2 regions of the Streptomyces sp. NPDC008317 genome follow, and region 2 is predicted to be linked to the other one. Evidence: predicted binding sites of a transcription regulator. Region 2 holds the regulator's gene; the other holds the start of a gene.

Region 1 (9,326 bases), on a different contig from region 2:
ATGGTCGTGATCCCGGCGCGGTGCGCGGCGAGCAGCTTCTGCTTGACGCCGCCGATCGGCAGCACCCGTCCGGTCAGGGACACCTCGCCGGTCATGGCGACGTCGGTACGGACCCGGCGCCCGCTGAGCAGCGACGCCAGCGCGGTGGTCATGGTGACACCGGCGCTCGGCCCGTCCTTCGGCACCGCGCCCGCGGGCACGTGCAGGTGGACGCCGCGCTCCTTGAGGTCGCCGACCGGCAGTTCCAGCTCCGCGCCGTGCGACCGCAGGAAGGACAGCGCGATCTGCGCCGACTCCTTCATGACGTCGCCCAGTTGGCCGGTGAGCTGGAGTCCCGATCCGCCGGTCTCCGGGTCGGCCAGCGACGCCTCGATGTAGAGGACGTCACCGCCCGCGCCGGTCACCGCGAGCCCGGTGGCCACGCCCGGCACCGCCGTGCGCCGCTCCTCCGGGTCCTGCGCGGACTCCGGTACGTGGTGCGGCCGTCCGATCAGCGCCCGCAGGTCGTCGGGGCCGACGGTGAACGGCAGTTCCTGGTCGCCCAGTTCGTGCCGCGCGGCGATCTTGCGCAATATCCGGGCGACGGTGCGCTCCAGATTGCGGACGCCCGCCTCGCGGGTGTACTCGCCCGCCAGCCTGCGCAGCGTCTCCTCCTCCAGCGCCACCTCGTCCTCGGCCAGGCCCGCCCGCTCCAACTGGCGCGGGAGCAGGTGGTCTCGGGCGATGACGACCTTCTCGTCCTCGGTGTAGCCGTCGAGCCTGACCAGCTCCATCCGGTCGAGCAGCGGCTCGGGGATGGTCTCCAGGACGTTGGCGGTGGCCAGGAACACCACGTCGGACAGGTCGAGTTCGACCTCCAGGTAGTGGTCCCTGAACGTGTGGTTCTGCGCCGGGTCGAGGACTTCGAGCAGCGCCGCCGCCGGGTCGCCCCGGTAGTCGGAGCCGACCTTGTCGATCTCGTCGAGCAGCACCACCGGGTTCATCGACCCGGCCTCCTTGATGGCCCGCACGATCCGGCCGGGCAGCGCGCCGACGTACGTACGGCGGTGGCCGCGGATCTCCGCCTCGTCGCGGACGCCGCCCAGCGAAACCCGGACGAAGGTACGGCCCATGGCGCGCGCGACGGATTCGCCGAGCGAGGTCTTGCCGACTCCGGGCGGCCCGACCAGGGCCAGCACCGCGCCGCCCGCCCGCCGCCCGCCGCCGCTCTTGCCGGAAGCGCCGTCCGCCTGGCCGCCGACGACACCGAGGCCGCGGTCCGCGCGCCGCTTGCGCACCGCCAGGTACTCGGTGATGCGTTCCTTGACGTCGTCCAGGCCCGAGTGGTCGGCGTCCAGTACCGCGCGGGCGCCCGGGACGTCGTAGGTGTCCTCGGTCGTGGTGTTCCACGGCAGTTCCAGGACGGTGTCCAGCCAGGTGCGGATCCAGGAGCCCTCGGGGGAGGCGTCCGAGGAGCGCTCCAGCTTCTCGACCTCCTTCAGGGCGGCCTCGCGGACCTTCTCCGGCAGTTCGGCGGCCTCGACGCGGGCGCGGTAGTCCTCGCTCTCGTTCTCCGGGTCGCCGTTCAGCTCCGCCAGTTCCTTGCGGACCGCTTCGAGCTGCTGGCGCAGCAGGAACTCGCGCTGCTGCTTCTCCATGCCCTCCTGCACGTCCTTGCGCAGGCTCTCGGCCACGTCCTGCTCGGCGAGGTGGTCGCGCAGCCACTGGACGGCCAGCTTGAGCCGGGCCATCGGGTCGAGGGTCTCCAGCAGCTCCACGCGCTGCTCGGTGGTGAGGTAAGGGGAGTAGCCGGAATTGTCGGCGAGCTGGGACAGGTCGTCGATCTGCTGGACCCGGTCCACCACCTGCCAGGCGCCGCGCTTGCGCAGCCAGCTCGTGGCCAGCGCCTTGTACTCCTTCATCAGCTCGGCGACCGTGCCGGGCGACTCCGCGGGCGCCGGTTCCTCCACCGGCGTGCCCTCCACCCACAAAGCGGCGCCGGGCCCGGTCGTACCGGCCCCGATCCGCACGCGTGAGCGGCCCCTGATCACGGCGCCGGGGTCGCCGTCGGACAGCCGGCCGACCTGCTCGACGGTGCCGAGCACCCCGATCCCCGCGTAGGTCCCGTCCACGCGGGGAACGAGCAGCACCTTCGGCTTGTTGTCGCCGCTGTCACCGGCGAGGCCGCCGGATCCGGCGGCGGCGTGCGCGGCTTCCACCGCGGCCCGCGCCTCCGTGTCCGACAGGTCGACCGGCACGACCATGCCGGGCAGGACGACCTCGTCGGACAGGGGCAGCACGGGCAGAGTGAGCGTTGTGGGCGTCGAAGCCATGATCTCCCCTTCGGCAATCAAGTTGAGCTATGTCGACTCAATGCGTGGGGCACTTCGAATGTTCCCCGGGGTGCGTTCGCTCTCAGCGATCCCCGGCCTCGGCGGTCCTGACCTGCGCGATCCAACTCCCGGCGATCCCCGCTCCCGGCGGTCCCCCGCAGCTCCCCCGGTCAGCTCCTGGCGCGCAGGAAGGCCGAGGTGGAGACCCGGCCCAGCATCTCGAACCGGGACTCCCCGGTCTCCAGGTACTTGTCCGCCGCCTCCTGGACACCGGTCCATGCGGCGTCCCCGTAGTCGTCGAGCACCACGATGCCGCCGGGCGCCGCGATCTTCTCTGCCCACTCCAGGTCGGCCATGACGCCCTCGGCCGAGTGGTCGCCGTCGACGATGATCACGCCGTACTTCCGGTCGGAGACCGCGGCCCGGGTGTCCGGGTCGCCGGAGAAGCCCTGCTCGATCCTGGCCCGCTCCCCTGCCTTGCCGCCGAGCGCCAGATTCGCGCGCACCACGTCCATCCGCACCGGCGTGCCGGTGGGCTCGCCGACCGGCCGGGCGCCCGGCTGGAGCTGCGTCCCGGCCAGCGGGTCGACGATGGTCAGCCGCGCCTCGACACCGGCCCGGTGCAGCATCCGCATCAGCGCGGCGGAGAACAGGCCGTGCAGCGTGCCGATCTCCAGCACGTCCTCGTTGGGCGGGTCGAGCAGCGGGACCGTGGCCAGCTTCCCGCAGATGTTGTAGGTGGAACCGGCCAGGCGGCCGACGGCCAGGGCTTCGAGCGCGATCACATTGCGGAAGGCGATCGTCACATTGCGCCGCGCGTCGGCCTCGTCGCGGCCCGAGACGGCGACCATCTCCCGCACCAGGGTGTCGATCCGGTCCGGGGTGGGCAGCCGGGGACCGCTGCGCCCGGTCTTGTCGAAGAGCAGACCGATCGCGAACTGCTGGTCGCCCAGCTCCGCGACCTTCTTGCGCATCGAGTCGAGATCGGCGACCCGGGACCTGCGGTCGCTCTCGATCTCCTTGCGGAGCTTGGAGGCGGAGCTCTGCACGCGACGGTCGACCAGTGCGGCAGCGGGGGCGAGCACCCGCCTGGTCAGTCGATTCTTCAGTAGGGAGGACATGCGCGGAATTTACGCCGCCGGTTCGCCGCCCAGGTCATGCCCCGATGCAGAGGAAATGAAGTTCTCACGACCGAGCAGTTAACGCCCGATGGAAAGGTGGCCGACATAAGGTCATGACCTCGTGCGGCATACGCCAAACTGGCCGTATGACCCTCCAACACCCATCCTCCTACAGCGGAACCCGCGCCTTCGACCACACCGCTCCCGTGGTGCTCGACCGGCAGGAAGGCCCGTACGGGGAGGTGGTGCTGCGACGGCACGGCGACCTGCTCCAGATCATCGCGAACGGGTGTTTCCTCATGGACACCTCCGACGGGCGGTCCGAACGCCTTCTTGTCGACGCGGCACTGGAATACCTGGACGAAGAACCGGCGGACAGCGCGGACCGGCCCGGCCGCTCGGTGCTCATCGGCGGTCTCGGCGTCGGCTTCTCCCTCGCGCGCGCCGCCGCGCGGCCGGGCTGGTCCCGGATCACCGTCGTCGAACGCGAGTCCGCGGTCGTCGGCTGGCACCGCGACGGGCGGCTCGCGCCGTTCTCCGCGGGCGCGCTGGACGACCCGCGGGTGACGGTGGTCGAGCGGGACCTGGTGGCGTACGTGGCGGAGCCCGGCGAGCGGTACGACGCGCTCTGCCTGGACATCGACAACGGCCCGGACTGGACGGTCACCGACGACAACGGCGGTCTGTACGGCCCCGCGGGCCTCGCGGCCTGCCGGAACCGGCTGACGGCCGGCGGCGTCCTTGCCGTGTGGTCGGCGAGCCCGTCGGCCGGTTTCGAGGACGCGCTGCGGGCCGCGGGCTTCTCCGGAGTACGCACTCTGGAGGTGGAAGTGACGCGTGGGGTTCCGGATGTCGTGCACCTGGCGATCAACGCCGCGTAGTCAGGGCGCCCACCTGCCCCGTAGGCTCCCCCGTAACCAGGACGACCTTGTGGGGCGGAATTGGACAGCGCGCAGACGACGGGCACGCAGCGCCGGGTGCTGGTGGTCGAGGACGACCAGACCATCACGGAGGCCATCGCGGCCAGGCTGCAGGCCGAGGGATTCCAGGTGCGGACGGCGGGGGACGGTCCCTCCGCGGTGGAGTCCGCGCACACCTGGCAGCCCGACCTGCTGGTTCTCGATGTCATGCTGCCCGGCTACGACGGCCTCGAGGTCTGCCGCCGGGTGCAGGCCGACCGGCCGGTGCCGGTGCTGATGCTCACCGCGCGCGACGACGAGACGGACATGCTGGTCGGGCTCGGCGTCGGCGCCGACGACTACATGACCAAGCCGTTCTCGATGCGCGAGCTGGCCGCCCGCGTGCACGTCCTGCTGCGCCGGGTCGAGCGGGCCTCGATCGCCGCGCACGACCCGCGCGGCGCCAGCATGCAGCTCGGCGACCTGGAGATCGACCACGCGCAGCGCCGGGTCCGGGTCAGGGGCGCCGACGTGCACCTGACCCCGACCGAGTTCGAGCTGCTGGTCTGCCTGGCGCAGCAGCCGCGCGCGGTGCTCTCCCGCGAGCAGTTGCTCGCCGAGGTGTGGGACTGGGCCGACGCGTCGGGCACCAGGACCGTCGACAGCCACGTCAAGGCGCTGCGCCGCAAGATCGGCGCCGAGCGCATCCGTACCGTGCACGGCGTCGGGTACGCGCTGGAGACCCCGGCGCCATGACCCGGTGGTGGCGCCGGCTGTGGCGGCGCGTGTGGGACGCGCTGCGGCCCTGGGACCCGTACCGCTCCATCAAGGCCGCGCTCCAGCTCCTGGTGATCATCTCGGTGCTGATCACCACCCTGCTGGTGATCGTCGCCATCCACTCGGCGACCGAGCTGCGGGTCATCACGATCTTCTCGATCATCGCCTCGCTGCTGCTGACCCAGATCGTCGCCAACGGCCTGACCGCGCCGCTGCGCGAGATGACGGCCGTCGCCAAGGCGATGGCGGGCGGCGACTACAGCCGCCGGGTGGCGCGGGTGCGCAGGGACGAGGTCGGCGAGCTGGCCGAGACCTTCAACCAGATGGCGGCCGACCTGGCCGCCGTCGACCGGCACCGCAAGGAACTCGTGGCGAATGTCTCGCACGAACTGCGCACCCCCATCGCCGCGCTGCGGGCCGTGCTGGAGAACGTGGTGGACGGGGTGTCGGCCGCCGACCCCGAGACGATGCGGCTGGCGCTCCAGCAGACCGAACGGCTCGGCAAGCTGGTCACCCAGCTGCTGGACCTCTCGCGGCTGGACAGCGGCGCGGTCCGGCTGGAGGCCAAGCGCTTCGAGGTGTGGCCGTACCTGTCGGCGGTGCTGCGCACCGCGAGCCTGGGGATGGAGGGCTCCTCCGCGACCGGCTCCCGCTCCCGGCCGCGCGCCGACGTCCACCTGCACCTGGACGTGTCACCCCCGGAACTGACGGCCTACGCCGACGGCGAGCGGCTGCACCAGGTGGTGGCCAACCTGGTCGACAACGCGGTCAAGCACAGCCCGCCGGGCGGCCGGGTGACGGTACGGGCCAGGCGCGGCGGCGCACCCGGCAGCCTCGACCTGGACGTGCGCGACGAGGGGCCCGGCATCCCCGAGGCCGACCGCACCCGCGTCTTCGACCGCTTCCACCGCGGCGCGCATCCGGGCGGCGACGGCGGGACGGGGCTCGGTCTGGCCATCGCGCGCTGGGCGGTGGACCTGCACGGCGGGCGGATAGAAGTGGCCGAATCCCCTCGCGGCTGCCGCATCCACGTCACCCTTCCGGGTGTCTCCACGGCGCAACCTTGACCTAAAGTTGGGGCGAGCCGCTCCCGGCCGCCCCCCAGCCGCCCTCCGCCGCACCGACGCCGTGCGAGCGCGGCTGATCGAACGACCCCCAAGAGGGATCAATTTCCCGCCAGGAACAGCACTGAAACCAGTCTTCGGGTGTGACATGCGCGACGTAAGGGCCCCGGGCCTGCATCGACCCCTCCAGTAGGCGTAGCCTTTATTTCCGCTGTCCACCATCTTGTGAAGCGGAAGAGGGCGGTTGCCGCCGTGTCGTCACAGTCCCCCAATAGCTCTAGTGTCTCGACCGACCACGAAGCGCAGGGCGAAGGCCCCGCAGCGGGCTTCGGCCCCAATGAGTGGCTGGTCGACGAGATCTACCAGCAGTACCTCCAGGATCGGGACTCGGTAGACCGAGCCTGGTGGGACTTCTTCGCCGACTACAAGCCGGACGGCTCCGCCGATTCGGCGGCCGCCCCCGGCCAGGGCGGCGCCTCCGGCGCCGCCGCTCGCGCGACGTCCCCCGACGAGGGCAGCGCCGTAGGCGCCGCGCAGCCGGTCCCCGCGGGCGCGACGGACGCCCCGGCGCCCGCCGCCCCTCCCGCTCCCGCGCAGCCGGTCGCCAACGGCACCCCCGTGGCCTCCCCCGCCGCGCCTGCCGCCCCCGCGGCGGCCCCCGCGCCCGTCCCGGCGCCCGCGGCCCAGGCACCGGCGGCTCCGGCCGCTCCCGCGCCCGCGCCCGCCCCGAAGCAGGCGGCGCCCCGGCAGGCCGCCCCCGCGCCGGAGCCCCAGGGCACCGAGTACGTGACGCTGCGCGGCCCGGCCGCCGCGGTCGCCAAGAACATGAACGCCTCGCTGGAGCTGCCGACCGCCACCTCGGTCCGCGCCATCCCGGTGAAGCTGCTGTTCGACAACCGCATCGTCATCAACAACCACCTCAAGCGCGCCCGCGGCGGCAAGGTCTCCTTCACGCACCTGATCGGGTACGCGATGGTGCAGGCGCTCAAGGCGATGCCGGCGATGAACCACTCCTTCGCGGAGAAGGACGGCAAGCCGACGCTGGTCAAGCCCGACCACGTCAACCTGGGTCTGGCCATCGACCTGGTGAAGCCCAACGGCGACCGCCAGCTCGTCGTCGCGGCCATCAAGAAGGCCGAGACGCTGAACTTCTTCGAGTTCTGGCAGGCCTACGAGGACATCGTCCGCCGCGCCCGCAACGGCAAGCTGACGATGGACGACTTCACCGGCGTCACCGCCTCGCTGACCAACCCCGGCGGCCTGGGCACCGTGCACTCCGTGCCGCGGCTGATGCCCGGCCAGAGCATGATCCTCGGCGTCGGCTCGATGGACTACCCGGCCGAGTTCCAGGGCACCTCGCAGGACACCCTGAACAAGCTGGGCATCTCCAAGGTCATGACGCTGACCAGCACGTACGACCACCGGGTGATCCAGGGCGCCGCCTCCGGCGAGTTCCTGCGGATCATGAACCAGCTCCTGCTCGGCGAGAACGACTTCTTCGACGACATCTTCGCCGCGCTGCGCATCCCGTACGAGCCGGTCCGCTGGCGCACCGACATCGACACCGCGCACGACGACGACGTCACCAAGGCCGCGCGGGTCTTCGAGCTGATCCACTCCTACCGGGTCCGCGGCCACGTCATGGCCGACACCGACCCGCTGGAGTACCGCCAGCGCAAGCACCCCGACCTGGACGTGCTGGAGCACGGACTGACCCTGTGGGACCTGGAGCGCGAGTTCGCGGTCGGTGGCTTCGCGGGGAAGTCGCTGATGAAGCTGCGCGACATCCTCGGAGTGCTGCGCGACTCGTACTGCCGCACCGTCGGCGTCGAGTTCATGCACATCCAGGACCCCAAGCAGCGCAAGTGGATCCAGGACCGGATCGAACGCCCGCACGCCAAGCCCGAGCGCGAGGAGCAGCTCCGCATCCTGCGCAGGCTCAACGCGGCCGAGGCGTTCGAGACCTTCCTCCAGACGAAGTACGTCGGCCAGAAGCGCTTCTCGCTGGAGGGCGGCGAGTCCGTCATCCCGCTGCTCGACGCGGTCATCGACGCGGCGGCCGAGTCGCGGCTGGACGAGGCCGTGATCGGCATGGCCCACCGCGGGCGGCTCAATGTGCTGGCGAACATCGTCGGCAAGTCGTACGCGCAGATCTTCCGCGAGTTCGAGGGCAACCTCGACCCGAAGTCGATGCACGGCTCCGGCGACGTGAAGTACCACCTGGGCGCCGAGGGCACCTTCACCGGTCTCGACGGCGAGCAGATCACCGTCTCGCTGGCCGCGAACCCCTCGCACCTGGAGACGGTCGACCCGGTCATCGAGGGCATCGCCCGCGCCAAGCAGGACATCATCAACAAGGCGGGCACCGACTTCACGGTGCTGCCGATCGCGCTGCACGGCGACGCGGCCTTCGCGGGCCAGGGCGTCGTCGCGGAGACACTCAACATGTCGCAACTGCGCGGCTACCGCACCGGCGGCACCGTGCACGTGGTGATCAACAACCAGGTCGGCTTCACCGCCGCCCCGGAGTCCGCGCGCTCGTCGATGTACTGCACTGACGTGGCCCGGATGATCGAGGCGCCGATCTTCCACGTCAACGGCGACGACCCGGAGGCCGTGGTCCGCGTGGCGCGGCTGGCCTTCGAGTTCCGGCAGGCGTTCAACAAGGACGTCGTGATCGACCTGATCTGCTACCGCCGCCGCGGGCACAACGAGTCGGACAACCCGGCGTTCACCCAGCCGCTGATGTACGACCTGATCGACAAGAAGCGCTCGGTGCGCAAGCTCTACACCGAGTCGCTGATCGGCCGCGGCGACATCACCCTGGAAGAGGCGGAGCAGGCGCTCCAGGACTACCAGGGGCAGTTGGAGAAGGTCTTCACCGAGGTCCGCGAGGCGGCGTCCGCGCCGCCCGCGAGCCACGAGACGCCCGTGCAGCCGGAGTTCCCGGTCGCGATGCCCACGGCGGTCTCCGCCGAGGTCGTCAAGCGGATCGCCGAGTCGCAGGTCAACATCCCCGAGCACGTCACCGTCCACCCGCGGCTGCTGCCGCAGCTCCAGCGCCGCGCGGCGATGGTCGAGGACGGCACGATCGACTGGGGCATGGGCGAGACGCTGGCGATCGGTTCGCTGCTCCTGGAGGGCACGCCGGTC
Region 2 (9,326 bases):
TCAAGGACGTCCTGCTGCTCGACGTCACCCCGCTGTCCCTCGGTATCGAGACCAAGGGCGGCATCATGACCAAGCTGATCGAGCGCAACACGACCATCCCGACCAAGCGCTCCGAGATCTTCACCACGGCCGAGGACAACCAGCCGTCGGTCCAGATCCAGGTCTACCAGGGCGAGCGCGAGATCGCGGCGTACAACAAGAAGCTCGGCATGTTCGAGCTGACCGGCCTGCCGCCCGCCCCCCGCGGGATGCCGCAGATCGAGGTCACCTTCGACATCGACGCCAACGGCATCATGCACGTCGGCGCGAAGGACCTCGGCACCGGCAAGGAGCAGCGGATGACCGTCACCGGCGGCTCCTCGCTGCCCAAGGACGAGGTCGACCGCATGCGCCAGGAGGCCGAGCAGTACGCGGACGAGGACCACAAGCGCCGCGAGTCCGCCGAGACCCGCAACCAGGGTGAGCAGCTCGTCTACCAGACCGAGAAGTTCATCGCGGACAACAAGGACAAGCTCCCCGAGGACGTCAGGTCCGAGGTCGAGACCGCGGTCGCGGACCTCAAGGAGAAGCTGAAGAACGAGTCGACGGACGACGGCAACACCGCCGCGATCCGCGAGGCCACCGAGAAGGTCGCGGCCACCAGCCAGAAGCTGGGCCAGGCGCTGTACGCGCAGACCGACGGCGCCTCCGGCAGCGCGACCGCCGACGCCCCCTCCGACGGTCAGGCCGACGCCGCCGCGGACGACGACGTGGTCGACGCCGAGATCGTCGACGACGAGAACGCCAACAAGAGGGACGGTGCCGCGTGACGGAGGAGCCGAAGGGCTTCGAGTCGGAGCCCGACGTCCCTTCAGAGGCCGGCGAGGAGCAGCCGGACGCCGCCGCGAAGGCCGCCGGGTCCGCCGATGAGGCGGGCCCGGCGGCCCCGGCCCCGGACGGGGACGCGAAGGAGCTGACGGCCCTGCGGGCACAGCTGGACCAGGTGCGCACCGCGCTCAACGAGCGCACCGCGGACCTCCAGCGGCTCCAGGCCGAGTATCAGAACTACCGCCGCAGGGTGGAGCGGGACCGGGTCGCCGTCAAGGAGGTCGCGGTCGCCAATCTGCTCACCGAACTGCTCCCGGTGCTCGACGACATCGGCCGGGCGCGGGAACACGGCGAGCTGGTCGGCGGCTTCAAGTCGGTCGCCGAGTCGCTGGAGACGGTGGCGGCGAAGCTGGGGCTGCAACAGTTCGGCAAGGAGGGCGAGCCCTTCGACCCGCTGGTGCACGAGGCCCTGATGCACAGCTATTCGCCGGATGTCACGCAGACCACATGCGTGCAGATCCTCCAGCCCGGGTACCGCATCGGGGAGCGCAATCTGCGGCCCGCCAGGGTCGCGGTCGCCGAACCGCAGCCGGGCAGCCAGGGCAAGGACGAGTCGGCGGCGGAGAAGAAGGCCGACGAAGAGGAGACCGGTGGCCCGGACGAGGGCTGACGGCGTAGAAGTAAGTGGGCGTGGGAGTGTGCCGGTCACCGGCGGCGCGCCTGGAAGTGGTGGAGAGGAGGGACGTCGGGGATGAGTGTCAGTAGGGACCTGTTGGAGAAGGACCTGTACAAGGTCCTCGGCGTGCCCAAGGACGCCACGGACGCCGAGATCAAGAAGGCGTACCGGAAGCTCGCCCGCGAGTTCCACCCGGACGCCAACAAGGGCGACGCGAAGGCCGAGGAGCGCTTCAAGGAGATCTCCGAGGCCAACGACGTGCTGTCCGACGCCAAGCGTCGCAAGGAGTACGACGAGGGCCGCGCGCTGTTCGGGAACGGCGGCTTCCGCCCCGGTCCCGGCGCGGGCGGCGCCGGCGGCTTCAACTTCGACCTCGGCGACCTGTTCGGCGGCACGGGCGGCCAGCCCGGCGGGCAGACCACCGGCGGGCAGGGCGGCGGCTTCGGCGGCGGCCTGGGCGACGTCTTCGGCGGTCTGTTCAACCGGGGCGGCGCGGGCACGCGGGTGCAGCCGCGCCGCGGCCAGGACATCGAGTCCGAGGTGACGCTGAGCTTCACCGAGGCGGTCGACGGGGCCACGGTCCCGCTGCGGATGTCCTCGCAGGCGCCCTGCAAGGCGTGCTCCGGCACCGGCGACAAGAACGGCACGCCCCGGGTGTGCCCGACCTGCGTCGGCACCGGGCAGGTCTCGCGCGGCGGCGGTGGCGGCTTCTCGCTCACTGACCCGTGCGTGGACTGCAAGGGCCGCGGCCTGATCGCCGAGACCCCTTGCGACGTCTGCAAGGGCAGCGGGCGGGCCCGTTCCTCGCGCACCATGCAGGTCCGTATCCCGGCCGGTGTCACCGACGGGCAGCGGATCCGGCTGCGCGGCAAGGGCGCGCCCGGCGAGCGCGGCGGCCCCGGCGGCGACCTGTACGTGGTCGTGCACGTCGGAGCGCACCCGGTCTTCGGGCGCCGCGAGTCCAATCTCACGGTCACCGTGCCGGTGACCTTCGCCGAGGCGGCGCTCGGCGGCGAGATCAAGGTGCCCACCCTGGGCGGCCCGCCGGTCACCCTCAAGCTTCCGGCCGGTACGCCGAACGGCCGTACGCTGCGCGCCCGCGGCAAGGGCGCCATGCGCAAGGACGGTTCACGGGGCGATCTGCTCGTCACCATCGAGGTGGCGGTGCCGGAGAAGACCGAGGGCAAGGCGCTGGACGCGCTGGAGTCCTACCGGGAAGCGACCGCGGGGCACGACCCGCGGGCGGAGCTGTTCAAGGCCGCAAAGGGAGCGTGACCTGAATGAGCGTCGACGGAAGCGGTATGAGAGGCCCGCGCGGCCGTAATCCCTACCAACTGACCGAGGAGTCCCCGGTCTACGTCATCTCGGTGGCGGCCGAGCTGTCCGGGCTGCACCCGCAGACCCTGCGTCAGTACGACCGCCTCGGGCTGGTCTCGCCCGACCGTACCGCCGGGCGCGGCCGTCGCTACTCCACCCGTGACATCGAGCAGCTCCGCGAGGTGCAGCGGCTCTCGCAGGACGAGGGCATCAACCTCGCGGGCATCAAGCGGATCATCGAGCTGGAGAACCAGGTCGCCGCCCTCCAGGCGCGCGTGGCCGAACTCTCCGCCGCCGTCGAGGGCGCCGCCGCCGTCATCCAGCAGCGCGAGGCCGCCGTGCACGCCTCGTACCGCCGCGACCTGGTTCCCTACCAGGACGTCCAGCACACCAGCGCGCTGGTGGTCTGGCGGCCCAAGCGCGACGGCTGACGCCCGCTCACCCGTACGGCCCAAGGCTCCTTGCGACGGACGGTCCGTCTCCCTCACCCGAGGGGGCGGACCGTCCGTCGTCGTGCGTCCGGTCGGCGGCGCCGGTCAGTGGAGCGCGGCCGGGACGACCTGGACGGAGTCGCCCACGGCGCGCTCGCCCGTCGCGTCCGAGGGGTTGTTGGCGAGGGTGCCGTCGACGGCGAAGGTGGTGGAGCCGCCGCCGTCGAGGTTGAGGGCCTGGACGGCGCCCAGGGAGCGCATGAAGGCGGCGGCCTCCATGAGCGTGAAGCCCTCGCTGCCGCCGCCGGTCTGGCGGCCGTCGACGGTGACCAGCAGCAGGCGGCCCCGGTCGTCGATCCCGGCCAGGGTGCGGGGCTGGCGGCCGTTGGCCCAGACGTAGCCGAAGGACAGGTCGAGCGGGTCGACGACGCCCTCGGCCGCGGCGTCCACGGCGATCCGGCCGTCCTGGACGAGGGTGGGGGCGGCGCTGACGACGCTGTCGTCGGGGCCGAGGGCGAGGACCTCGCCCGCGGTGTCCCGGATGGTCGTCCCGACCGATACGCGCTCACCCGTACGGGCGTACGCGGTCAGCCAGTCGGCCGCCGAGCCGATGCCCTGGAGCACCGAGCCGTCGGCGGGGACCCGGCCGCCGCGCGCGCCGACGGACACCACGTCGCCCCGGGCGTCGAGCACGGCCTGGACACCGGCGCCGGTGGGCAGGGCGGCGCCGAAGGCGGGGGTGAACACCACCAGGTCGTCCTTCTCGTAGCAGGTGATGTCCTGCCAGGGCAGCTCGCTCGGGGTGCCGCCGGGGCGCCCGCAGTCGCGGACCGTGCCGGGCAGCCGGTTGACGCCCTGCACGGCGTAGGACGCGCCGCCCGCGCGGGCGGTGGCCGTGCTGTTCAGGTCGGCGATACGGAAGTGCCGCCCGCCGTCGGCGAGCACCAGGGCGGCGCGCGCGCCGGCCGACATCGACTCCAGCCGCCCGTCGTAGGCGCCGAGTCCCGACTGGGTGCCCTGGATGCCGCCGGCGTTGGTGATGACGAAGAAGCCGCCGTTGACGGCGACCAGGGAGCCCAGCTTCCTGGCGACCGACGACGGGGTCTCGCGGCGCGCGACGTCGCCGTCGTGGGTGCCCGCGACCGTGCCGCGGAACACGCGCGGGTCCACGGTCGCGATGTGGATGTTCTGCACGTCGGCGGGCTGGTCGGCGTCGTAGCCGGTCCACTCGACGGCGGTGAGGAAGCCCGCCGCGGTGACGGGCTGTGCGGCGGCCGTGGCGGCGGCCTGCGTGGCGTACCCGCCGATCCGTACCCGCAGGCCCATCGTGCCGTGCGGGGTGTCGCTGTAGGCGGGCCACTGGACGGTCTCGACGCGCGGCGCGAAGCCCGCCGCGCGCAGCCGTGCCGCCGTGTCGTCCGCCCACGCCCTGTCGCTCACTTCGAGCCCGGTCGGCGCGCCGGTCAGCCTGCTGGTGGCCGGCCGCTGGACGGTGACGGTCCAGGACGGCGCCGCGTCCGCGCGCCGGATCGTCCCGGTGCGGACCTGGAGGCCGGGCGCGAGGTCCCGCGTCGTCCACCGCGACGAGACGGGGTTGCGGTGGCCGGTGGCAGCCGAGGGGTCCGGCCCGTGACCGGGCACGGCGGCCTGGGCCGTCGAGTCGAGGGCGAGCGGTACGACGGCGGCGAGTACGGCGACGGCGGCCACGACGGTGCGGACGCGTACCCGCGCGGCACCCTTGGTGTGCTCCATGAAGACCCCTCACGTACGACGGCTGACGGCTGACGACTGCGGGCGGGCGGCTTCCGCGCCCGATGAGAGCCGTCCTACGCGAAGACCCCGCCTTGTGGGGGTGAGTTCCGGGCGAACAGCCGACGAATGCCGTCATCCGCCGTACGCCGTACGGGCGTTGCGGCTGTTACGCGTGTTGTGGGCGTTACGCCGACGGCGTGCCGTGATACCCCCTCACGCGTTGCCCATCGCCCGGGTCAGGGCGATCTCGATCACGACGCGGTCCGGGTTGGGGGAGGGCGTGCGGCCGTAGCGCTCGGTGTAGCGGCGCACGGCCTCGGCGACGCGGTCCGGGTCGGCGGAGACGGTGGCCACGCCTTCGAGGGTGGCCCAGATCCGCCGCTCGACCTGGCAGACCGCGACCCGCGCGCCGCCGGGGCCCGCCGCCAGGACGTTCAGGGCCTTGGTGCTCCTGCCGTTGGCGATGACGCGGGCGAGCCCCGCCTCGGGGTCGTACGTGACGCCGACCGGGACGACGTGCGGGGAGCCGTCGGGGCGCGGGGTGGTGAGGGTGCACAGGTGCCGCTCGCGCCAGAAGGCGAGGTAGCCGGGTGCGGGGGAGCGGGGATCGGATGCCATGGACGGGACGGTACGCGGAGGCGCGCGGGCGGGTGCGCAGGGGTCGGCCTCGGGCTCGTACGGGTCAGGCGCGGGCTCGTACGGGCCGGGCACGGGCTCGCACGGGCCGGGCACGGGCTCGCACGGGTCAGGAGCGGGCTCGTACGGGTCAGGTCAGGCGCACCGGGAGCGCGGCGGTGCTGTTGCCCACGAAGCCCGGCAGCGGCGGGAGTTCGGCGTCGGGGACGGCGAGGGCGAGGCCGGGGTACGCGGCGTACAGGCCGCGCAGGGCGATCACCGCTTCGAGGCGGGCCAGCGGCGCGCCCAGGCAGTAGTGGCTGCCGTGGCCGAAGGCGAGGTGCCGGTTGGCGGGGCGGGTGATGTCGAAGCGGTCGGCGTCGGGGCCGTACTCGCGCGGGTCGCGTCCGGCGGCGGCGTATCCGGCGAGGACGGCTGTACCACGCGGCACAGAGGTGCCGTCAACCACCAGATCGGTGATCGGGTAGCGGAACGGGAAATTCGCCACCGGGCCGTCCCAGCGCAGCGTCTCCTCGACCACCGCGTCCCAGGACACCTCGCCCGTCAGCACGAGCGCGAGCTGGTCGGGGTGGCCGCACAGGGCGCGTACCGCGTTGACGATCAGATTGAGGGTCGTCTCGTGCCCGGCGACGATCATCAGCAGCAGGGTGCCGGTCAGCTCGGCGTCACTGAGGCGCCCGCCGGAGGCAGCGCGGGAGCCGCCCGAGCCGTCGCCGGAGCCGTCACCGCTCTCCTCGCCGCGCGCCGCGATCAGCGCGCTCGTCAGGTCGTCACCGGGTGCCGCGCGCCGCTCCGCGACGACCTGGCCGAGGATCGCGTACGTCTCGCGCTGCGCGGCCATCGCGTCGGCCGCGGAGCTGCTGGTGCTGACGATCAGGCGGCTGAGGGCGTGCAGCCGGTCCCGGTGGGCGGGGACGATGCCCAGCAGCTCGCAGATCACGCCCATCGGCAGCGGATAGGCGTAGCACTCGCGCAGGTCGACCACGCCGTCGGCGTCCGCGCGGCCGGGGAGCGCGGCCAGCAGCTCGGCGGCCTGGGCCTCGATCCGCGGGCGCATCGCGGCCACCCGGCGCGGGGTGAACGCCTTGGTGGCCAGGCCGCGCAGCCGCCTGTGGTCGTCACCGTCCGCCGTCGTCATGCCGTTGACCAGCGCGAAGGCGTTGAGCTGCCACTGCTCGGGGACCTCGCCCCGCTGGAGGGCGGCGAAGTGCGCGGCGTTCTTGGCCACCTTGGGGTCGGCCAAGAAATCGCGCAGCTCCTGGTAACGGGAGACGATCATCCCGGGGACGCCGTCCGGCAGTGTCACGGGGCAGACGGCCCCCGCCTCGCGCAGTGCGGCGGCGTCCGCGTGCAGCGCGGCGCCGGTCGGGTCCATGGAGTGCGCGTCGCTCATGGGAGTCCTCACGGACGGCGGGTATGGAGGAGTCAAGCGGACATGCGGCCGTACGGACAAGCGCAGATGCGGCCAAAACGGCTGGAGCGGACCCCAACTCCGCTGCCTTCCAGCGGAGTTGAAGCAGGCATTGTCGCACCGCCGCCGGGATTTACTCAACGTTCATACAAAAACACATCTGCTCGCCGCGGGGTCCGGCGCACGGACTCTCCGCCCCGTTCCCGACGTCTCCGTGTGGCCGTTCCCGAAGTCGCCCCAAAGTCACCTTGAGTGGAATAGACTCAACTTGCCTCATGTTGCTCAAGGCAGGTTTACGCCGATCGCATCGGAGCATCGGACACGTCGATCAAGAGGAGGAGCCGACGCCAGTGGACGCCGAGCTGACCAACAAGAGCCGGGAAGCGCTGAACGCCGCCAACACCCGGGCCGTCTCCGAGGGCAACCCGGACCTGACGCCCGCGCATCTGCTGCTCGCCCTGTTGAGCGGCACGGACAACGAGAACATCCTCGACCTGCTGGCCGCCACCGGCGCCGACCCCGATACGCTGCGGGCGGGCGCGGAGCGGCTGGTCGCGGCTCTGCCGAAGGTGCAGGGCTCCACCGTCGCGCCCCCGCAGGCCAACCGCGACCTGCTGGCCGTCATCGCGGACGCCTCGCAACGCGCCAAGGAGCTGGGCGACGCCTACTTGTCCACCGAGCACCTGCTGATCGGGACCGCCGTCAAGGGCGGACCTGCCGGCGAGCTGCTCGCCGCCCAGGGCGCCAAGGCCAAGAGCCTGCTCGACGCCTTCGAGACCGCCCGCGGAGGGCAGCGCGTGACCACCCAGGACCCCGAGGGCACGTACAAGGCCCTGGAGAAGTACGGCACCGACTTCACCGCCGCCGCCCGCGAGGGCAAGCTCGACCCGGTGATCGGCCGTGATCAGGAGATCCGCCGCGTCGTCCAGGTGCTGTCCCGCCGTACGAAGAACAATCCGGTGCTGATCGGCGAGCCCGGCGTCGGCAAGACCGCCGTCGTCGAGGGCCTGGCCCAGCGGATCGTCAAGGGCGACGTGCCCGAGTCGTTGCGCGACAAGCGGCTGGTCTCGCTCGACCTCGGCGCGATGGTCGCGGGCGCGAAGTACCGCGGCGAGTTCGAGGAGCGGCTGAAGTCCGTCCTGGCCGAGATCAAGGACAGCGACGGCCAGGTCATCACCTTCATCGACGAGCTGCACACCGTCGTCGGCGCGGGCGCGGGCGGCGACTCCGCCATGGACGCGGGCAACATGCTCAAGCCGATGCTGGCCCGCGGCGAGCTGCGGATGGTCGGCGCGACGACGCTGGACGAGTACCGCGAGCGGATCGAGAAGGACCCGGCGCTGGAGCGCCGCTTCCAGCAGGTGCTGGTCGCCGAGCCGTCCGTCGAGGACACCGTGGCGATCCTGCGCGGCCTCAAGGGCCGCTACGAGGCGCACCACAAGGTGCAGATCGCCGACTCCGCGCTGGTCGCCGCCGCCACCCTCTCCGACCGCTACATCACCTCCCGCTTCCTGCCCGACAAGGCCATCGACCTGGTGGACGAGGCCGCGTCCCGGCTGCGCATGGAGATCGACTCCTCGCCGGTCGAGATCGACGAGCTCCAGCGGGCCGTGGACCGGCTGCGCATGGAGGAGATGGCGCTCAAGAACGAGACCGACCCCGGCTCCGTACAGCGGCTGGAAAAGCTCCGCAAGGACCTCGCCGACCGCGAGGAGGAGCTGCGCGGGCTCAACGCGCGCTGGGAGAAGGAGAAGCAGGGCCTCAACCGGGTCGGTGAGCTGAAGGAGCGGCTGGACGACATCGGTACGCGGATCGAACGCGCCCAGCGCGACGGCGACTTCGAGACCGCGTCCAAGCTGCTCTACGCCGAGAAGCCCAAGCTGGAGGCCGAGCTGGAGGAGGCCACCAGGGAGGAGGAAGAGGCCGCGGCCCAGGGTCCCTCGACGAACATGGTCAAGGAGGAGGTCGGCCCCGACGACATCGCCGACGTCGTCGCCGCCTGGACCGGCATCCCCGCGGGCCGCCTGCTGGAGGGCGAGACGCAGAAGCTGCTGCGCATGGAGGAGGAGCTGGGCAAGCGGCTGATCGGCCAGACCGAGGCCGTACGCGCCGTCTCCGACGCCGTACGCCGCTCGCGCTCCGGCATCGCCGACCCCGACCGCCCCACCGGCTCCTTCCTCTTCCTCGGCCCCACCGGCGTCGGCAAGACCGAGCTGGCCAAGGCGCTCGCCGACTTCCTCTTCGACGACGAGCGGGCCATGGTCCGGATCGACATGAGCGAGTACGGCGAGAAGCA

What was found. The regulator HspR, encoded in region 2, represses chaperone genes until heat shock. The targets are predictions, from matches to a motif close to TTGAGNNNNNNNNNCTCAA.
Region 1: lon (endopeptidase La) is a predicted target of HspR. The motif match lies at 2,335-2,353, and genes of this name have one in related genera.

The regions. Positions count from the first base shown of each region.
Region 1 is NZ_JBIBFQ010000004.1:503,002-512,327, forward strand. Features, by position in the region: gene lon (endopeptidase La) at 1-2,312, opposite strand, end outside; gene ACFY9V_RS15540 (class I SAM-dependent methyltransferase) at 2,483-3,433, opposite strand; gene ACFY9V_RS15545 (spermidine synthase) at 3,580-4,314, shown strand; gene ACFY9V_RS15550 (response regulator transcription factor) at 4,375-5,088, shown strand; gene ACFY9V_RS15555 (ATP-binding protein) at 5,085-6,176, shown strand; gene ACFY9V_RS15560 (multifunctional oxoglutarate decarboxylase/oxoglutarate dehydrogenase thiamine pyrophosphate-binding subunit/dihydrolipoyllysine-residue succinyltransferase subunit) at 6,426-9,326, shown strand, end outside.
Region 2 is NZ_JBIBFQ010000001.1:81,897-91,222, reverse strand. Features, by position in the region: gene dnaK (molecular chaperone DnaK) at 1-809, shown strand, start outside; gene grpE (nucleotide exchange factor GrpE) at 806-1,477, shown strand; gene dnaJ (molecular chaperone DnaJ) at 1,559-2,758, shown strand; gene ACFY9V_RS00355 (heat shock protein transcriptional repressor HspR) at 2,764-3,231, shown strand; gene ACFY9V_RS00350 (phosphodiester glycosidase family protein) at 3,337-4,983, opposite strand; gene ACFY9V_RS00345 (TIGR03618 family F420-dependent PPOX class oxidoreductase) at 5,197-5,601, opposite strand; gene ACFY9V_RS00340 (cytochrome P450) at 5,750-7,012, opposite strand; gene clpB (ATP-dependent chaperone ClpB) at 7,381-9,326, shown strand, end outside.